Regions from separate parts of the Exiguobacterium sp. BMC-KP genome, predicted to be linked through region 2. Evidence: a T-box and tRNA genes for the amino acid it is inferred to sense, from the RefSeq annotation. Region 2 holds a T-box; the other holds one or more tRNA genes.

Region 1 (3,427 bases), 1.1 Mb from region 2:
TTCAAATTTTGACATGTTCATGTCCCCCTTTGTACTATTTTCGAAAACTTCAATACCCTTTAAGACTAGCAAAAGAACATGTGTTGACGCAAGTCAAGACCCTCGGATTTACTCGACTTCTCGTGGAGCAAAAACTGAGACGCCACCACCCGGAACCGGGAAGACACCGAATCCTTCTTCATCGATCACGACAGGGTGATCTTGATGATTCGTATAGTCAAACCATTCTTGTCCCGCACGTTCTTCACCGACGAACATGCGCTTTTCACACATATCAGCATTCGATAGCAAGACAGCACAGCCAGAGTTCTCGATTTCTTCAACGCCTCGACGAACCCATCCGACGCAATGCGGATCATCAAGATAATCCTCTTGGTCACCATATGCTTTGTGATAACGCGCATACAATAAAGCATCGATCATTTCTTTTTTACCTTCTACTGGGTGTGGTCCTTGAACACCATAATAATCACCATAGAAGACACATGGATAGCCGTCTTTACGAAGTAAAATCGATGCATAAGCATGCTGTTTGAACCAGTCATCTACCCATGATTCGAGTGATTCACCTGGTTGTGAATCATGATTGTCGACAAACGTGACGGCGTTCGTCGGATGTGATTCAACAAGTGTGTCAGCAAATAATGTCGTTAAATCAAAGTCTTGTCCCTGATTCGAAGCTTCATGGAACTTATAATGAAGTGGAACATCGAACAAATCGATCGTGTAGTCGACACTATCGAGGAAATGACGGCAATCATCGAGATCGGATTTCCAGAACTCGCCGACCATATAGAAGTCACCTTCACTTTTTTCAATCATCGATTTTGCGAATTCATGAACGAATTCATAGTTGATGTGTTTAATCGCATCAAGTCGAAAACCTTGGCAATCAATTGTTTCCTGGAACCAATGACCCCATCGAATCATTTCTTCGCGGACTTCCGGGTGATTATAATCAATGTTCGCAAACATCAAATAGTCATAGTTTCCAAACTCATCATCGACTTGATCGTTCCAGTCTTTATTTTTTCCGGAAATTTTAAAGACACCGGTTTTTTCCTCACGGGCATCAAAATCTGTTCCATTAAAGAATTCATGTGTCCAGATGAAATCTGAATATTTACCGTTACGACCTGGGAACGTAAACTTTGTCCATGCTTCGATTTCAAATTCTTCTGAAATTTCTTTAGAACGATCTTCTGGATGGACTTCTACGACATTGATTGTCTCGAGTTCATCGGCTGCTGCTTTATGATTCATGACGACATCCGCATAGACGGCGATATCGTTCTCACGAGCAACTTGAATCGCTTCGACGAGTTCGTCCTTCGTACCGTATTTCGTACGGACTGTTCCTTTTTGATCAAATTCACCTAAATCATAAACGTCATAGATGCCATATCCTGTATCTTCATCTGATTGACCCTTTGACGCCGGTGGAATCCACACGGACGTGATGCCGGCAGCACGTAACTCAGGCGCCCGCTCTTTCAAGCGTTGCCAGTGCTTCCCATCATTCTCTACATGCCACTCAAAAAACTGCATCATCGTATGGTTACGTTCCATCTCTCTTCGCTCTCCCTTAGTTACTATAGTATGAATATTATTACAATATCTTTACTATTCCCCGGAGGAACAAAAATAAACGCTCCTCGTTTCATGACGAGGAGCGTTCTACTGAATGGACCCTGCAGGACTCGAACCTGCGACCGGACGGTTATGAGCCGTCAGCTCTAACCAGCTGAGCTAAGGGTCCTTAAGTAATAGTAGCGGCGGAGGGAGTCGAACCCACGACCTCACGGGTATGAACCGTACGCTCTAGCCAGCTGAGCTACACCGCCATGATGTATGTTGCTTTACTCTTACTAGATTACGAGATGTGACGATTCTTGTCAATATGCTATTTCAAAAAAATAAACAGCTGATTTCATTTTTTGAAATCAGCTGTCATAGATAAATCGTATTTTGCTTAATTCGTTAATGCTGTCCGCTGTTCAAGGACGAGATCCGTGATGTTGACAGCGTGATCGCCGATTCGTTCGAGGTTCGACAAGAGATCGACGAAGATCATTCCCGCTTGTCCCGTACATTCGCCAGCGTTAACACGAAGGACGTGATGCTTACGGAATGAACGTTCGAGTGCATCGAGTTTGCCTTCGAGTTCCAGAACTTTCCGAGCTCGTGTGACATCATCCTCTTCGACGGCGCGAACGGCACAATCGACGATTTCTTGTGTCAAGGCATACATATCATCTAGCTCTTGCTTCGCAGCATCCGTGAATTGGATCCGGTTGACGATTTGGAAGTCGACCAATTCGACGATGTTCTCAACGTGATCACCGATTCGCTCAAAATCATTAACCGCATGCATCAGTAACGAATGATCGTTTGATTCACGTTCTGATAAATCATGTGCTGCTACTTTAACAAGATAGTTCGTGACTTCTGTGTTCAAGTGGTTGATTGCATATTCAATCTGCTGTGATTCTGCTACATCTTTCTTATCATGCGATTGCGTGTATCGGTGCGCTTTCGCAAGGGCGTCTTTCGAGAATTCTCCCATACGTAAGACTTCAAGCTTCGCATGATTCAAAGCAAGTGAAGAAGACTGGTTCAAAATGTTTTGATCAAGATGACGTGGTTTTGAATCGATCGTCGTATCCGTACCCGGAACGATTTTTTGAACGAGCCATGCGATTTGCGCGATGAACCAGCACTGAATCAATGTGTTAACGACATTGAATGTTCCGTGTGCGAAGGCAATTTGCATCTTCGGACCTAAGCCAAGTGCACCTGTAATCCATGTGATAAAACTCGAGAAAATTGGTAAGGCAATTAAGAACAATATCGTTCCGATAATGTTGAAGATGACATGCGCCGCTGCTGTTCGCTTAGCTGCAATTGACGCTCCAAGCGCTGCGAGAACCGCCGTAATCGTTGTTCCGATATTATCACCGAACAAGACCGGTAGTGCTGCTTTGATATCGATCATGCCACCTGAATACAACTCTTGTAAAATACCGATTGTTGCAGACGACGACTGAACAAGCACGGTAAAGATTGTTCCGACGAAGACACCAAGTAATGGATTATCCGACATCGAAACAGTCAACTCACGGAACCAAACGCTCGTTTCGAGCGGTGCCATCCCGTCACCCATCAATGTCAAACCGTAGAAAAGTGCACCGAAGCCAAAGAAAATCTGTCCGATATACTGAACACGTTCTTTATTGAAGAAGAAGATCAAGAACGCACCAATCGCGATTGCCGGAAGTGCTGCTTCCTTGACGTTAAAGCCGATGATGAAGGCAGTGATCGTCGTACCAATGTTTGCCCCCATGACGACTCCGATTGCCTGTCTTAAATTCATCAGACCCGCACTAACAAGTCCGACGACGATGACGGTCGTACCGGATGACGATTG
Region 2 (3,427 bases):
CGCATTCATTATCCTACTAAATTCGTTGAACTTTCTCATCGTCAAGTCACTGGTACATTATTGAACGTCGGATTGAAACGAGCCAAATTTGGTGACGTCATCATCCAGGATCAAGTACAGTTTGCCGTCGCAGACGAAGTCGCGACATATATCGAAGCAAACGTTGAACGAGCTGGAAAGACGAAGATTCGTCTTTCGCGTGTAGAAGCAGAAGATCGTTTGAAAGTGAAGGAACAAGAGTGGGAAGAGACACTCGGATTCGTAAGTTCACTTCGATTCGATACAGTCGTGAGTGAAATTCTCGGCTTCTCGCGTCAAAAAGCACAGGCGCTCATTAAACAGGGTGAAAGTAAGGTCAATTATAAAGTAGTGGATGATTCGAGTTTCATGCTTCAAGAAGGCGACTTACTCTCACTACGTGGAACAGGACGCGTCAAGTTGATTGCAATTCTTGGATCGACGAAGCGGGACCGGATCAAACTACAATACGGTATTTTAAAAGGATAAGATAAATGCGAAGGAGGAATCCATCATGCCATTAACGCCACTCGATATTCATAATAAGGAGTTCACACGAAAGTTTCGCGGCTATGACGAAGATGAAGTTAACGAATTTTTGGATCAAGTCATCAAGGATTTCGAATTGTTGTTACGTGAGAATCGTCAACAACAGGAAGTCATTCAAAATATGCAAGCACGCGTCGATTACTTCAGTTCGATGGAAGAAACATTAAATAAATCGATCATCGTTGCACAAGAAGCAGCTGAGGAAGTGAAAGCGAATGCTTCAAAAGAAGCTAGCTTAATCCTAAAACAAGCAGAACGCGAAGCAGAGCAGTTGCAAGACGCAGCACAGCGTCGGGCGCAACGGACGGACTTCGAAGTCGAGCAGATGCGCAAGAAAATCGAGCTTTACCGCAATCGGTTCAAAGTGTTGATCGATGCGCAGATGGAATTATTAACGAGCCACGACTGGGATGCGTTTGATTTCTCTTCTCGTGGAGCGCTTGACGATGTTCCAGCAGTTGCGTATAATGACGACGATGTCGTATAAATAAAATCAATGATAAGGACACGTCGCATCTTTGACGGTTGACAGCGAATCGGGGAATGGTGGAAGCCCGAGCAACGAAAAAGATGGGGTATCCCCTTGGAGTGCATGACTGAACGTTCGCTGAACAGTAAGCCATGCCGGTTCACTCCCGTTATCGAGTACTTAAGCGGTTCTGTGTCTTCGAATGGAAGAGCAGGATTAGTAGGGTGGTACCGCGAGTTCAGCCAAGCTCGTCCCTATCTCAGGGATGAGCTTGGCTTTTTTTGTACTTTTAAAGCGAAAGGTGAGAGATGGTCAGATGGATTACAAAGAAACCTTATTGATGATGAAAACGGAATTTTTAATGCGAGGCAACTTACCAAAACGTGAACCAGATATGCAAGCACGTTGGGAAGAGATGAACCTCTACGCTGCTGTACAGGAAAAGAATGCTGGGAAACCAACATTCATCCTCCACGATGGTCCTCCGTATGCGAACGGTGATATCCATATGGGTCACGGATTAAATAAAGTCTTAAAAGACATCATCGTCCGTTATAAATCAATGAATGGCTTCCAGTCGCCTTACGTACCAGGTTGGGATACACACGGATTACCGATTGAAACAGCACTTCAAAAAGCCGGTGTTGATCGTAAATCGATGACAGTCGCAGAATTCCGTGAGTTGTGTGCGAAGTATGCACTGGAGCAAGTGGATCACCAACGTGACCAATTCAAACGTCTTGGCGTTCTTGGGGATTATGACAATCCATATATCACGCTTCAGCCGGAATTTGAAGCAGCTCAAATTCGGTTATTCGGAGATATGGCAAACAAAGGCTATATTTACAAAGGGAAAAAACCTGTCTATTGGTCACCTTCTTCTGAATCGGCATTAGCTGAAGCAGAAATCGAATATCAGGATAAACGTTCAGCTGCAATCTATGTCGCATTCCAAGTCATGGATGGGAAAAACATCCTTGAGCCGACGGATCATTTCGTTATCTGGACGACGACACCATGGACGATTCCAGCGAACCTTGGAATCTCTGTCAGTGCTGAATTAACATATGCACGGATCGAGTACCAAGGAAAAGGCTATATCGTGGCAGAAACGCTCGTTCCTGAAGTCATCGAAGCACTCGGATGGGAAGATGCAACTGTCGGACGCGTCTTCAATGGTGCGGACTTCGAGTACATGAAAGCGAAACATCCACTTTATGACCGTGAATCACTCGTCATGCTCGGCGATCATGTTACAGCCGAAGCGACAGGTGTCGTTCATACCGCTCCAGGTCACGGGGAAGATGACTTCCGCATCGGTCAAGCGTACGGTCTTGACGTCCTTTGCCCAGTCGATGATAAAGGGGTCATGACAGCGGAAGCGCCTGGATTCGAAGGCATGTTCTATGAAGATGCGAATAAAGAAATTGGTCTTGCGCTTGAAGAAGCAGGAGCACTTTTAAAACTGTCGTTCATCAAACACTCGTATCCACATGACTGGCGGACGAAAAAACCGGTCATCTTCCGTGCGACGCCACAATGGTTCGCTTCAATCAAAGACTTCCGTGCGGAAATCCTTGATGAAATCAAAGGTGTCCAGTGGGTACCAGAGTGGGGCGAAACACGACTTCACAACATGTTCAAAGACCGTGGCGACTGGGTCATCTCGCGTCAACGTGCATGGGGTGTACCACTTCCAATCTTCTACGCTGAAGATGGTACGGAAATCGTCACACCGGAAACGATTGATCATATCGCGAATCTGTTCGCAGCTCACGGATCAAACGTCTGGTATGAGCGTGACGCAGTCGACTTGCTTCCTGAAGGGTTCACACATCCAGCAAGCCCGAACGGTATCTTCAAAAAAGAAACGGACATCATGGATGTCTGGTTCGATTCTGGTTCATCACATGCGGGTGTCCTCGCGACACGTCCTGAATTGACACGTCCAGCGGATCTCTATCTAGAAGGATCTGACCAATACCGTGGTTGGTTCAACTCGTCGTTATCGACAGCCGTCGCAACGACAGGAAAAGCACCATACAAAGCAGTCGTCAGTCACGGATTCGTCCTCGATGGTCAAGGGCGCAAGATGTCGAAATCGATTGGAAATACAATCGCGCCGATTCAAGTCATGCAACAATTCGGAGCTGAGATTCTTCGCTTGTGGGTGGCATCTGTCGATTATCAAGCCGATGTTCGTGCATCGATGGATAACTTCAAACAAGTCTCAGAGTCATACCGGAAAATCCGGAATACGGTTCGTTTCCTCCTCGGAAACTTGGATCAATTTGATCCTGCAACGCACCGTGTCGCATTCGAAGACTTACCAGAGTCAGACCGTTTCATGCGGACGAAACTTGACCAACTGGTTGGTAAAGTAAAAGCTGC

What was found. The T-box of region 2 lies ahead of ileS (isoleucine--tRNA ligase). A T-box ahead of a tRNA ligase gene usually reads a tRNA of that ligase, here a tRNA-Ile.
Region 1: it has a tRNA-Ile gene. The T-box ahead of ileS (isoleucine--tRNA ligase) is inferred to sense a tRNA for this amino acid. The anticodon was not compared.

Annotation. Positions count from the first base shown of each region.
Region 1 covers NZ_LGIW01000015.1:204,078-207,504, reverse strand. Annotated here, with positions in the region: gene ADM98_RS06545 (superoxide dismutase) at 1-15, opposite strand, end outside; gene ADM98_RS06540 (alpha-amylase) at 109-1,569, opposite strand; tRNA gene ADM98_RS06535 (tRNA-Ile) at 1,686-1,759, opposite strand; tRNA gene ADM98_RS06530 (tRNA-Met) at 1,771-1,844, opposite strand; gene ADM98_RS06525 (Na/Pi cotransporter family protein) at 1,973-3,427, opposite strand, start outside.
Region 2 covers NZ_LGIW01000015.1:1,328,318-1,331,744, reverse strand. Annotated here, with positions in the region: gene ADM98_RS12780 (YlmH family RNA-binding protein) at 1-507, shown strand, start outside; gene ADM98_RS12775 (DivIVA domain-containing protein) at 533-1,054, shown strand; T-box leader at 1,055-1,295, shown strand; gene ileS (isoleucine--tRNA ligase) at 1,353-3,427, shown strand, end outside.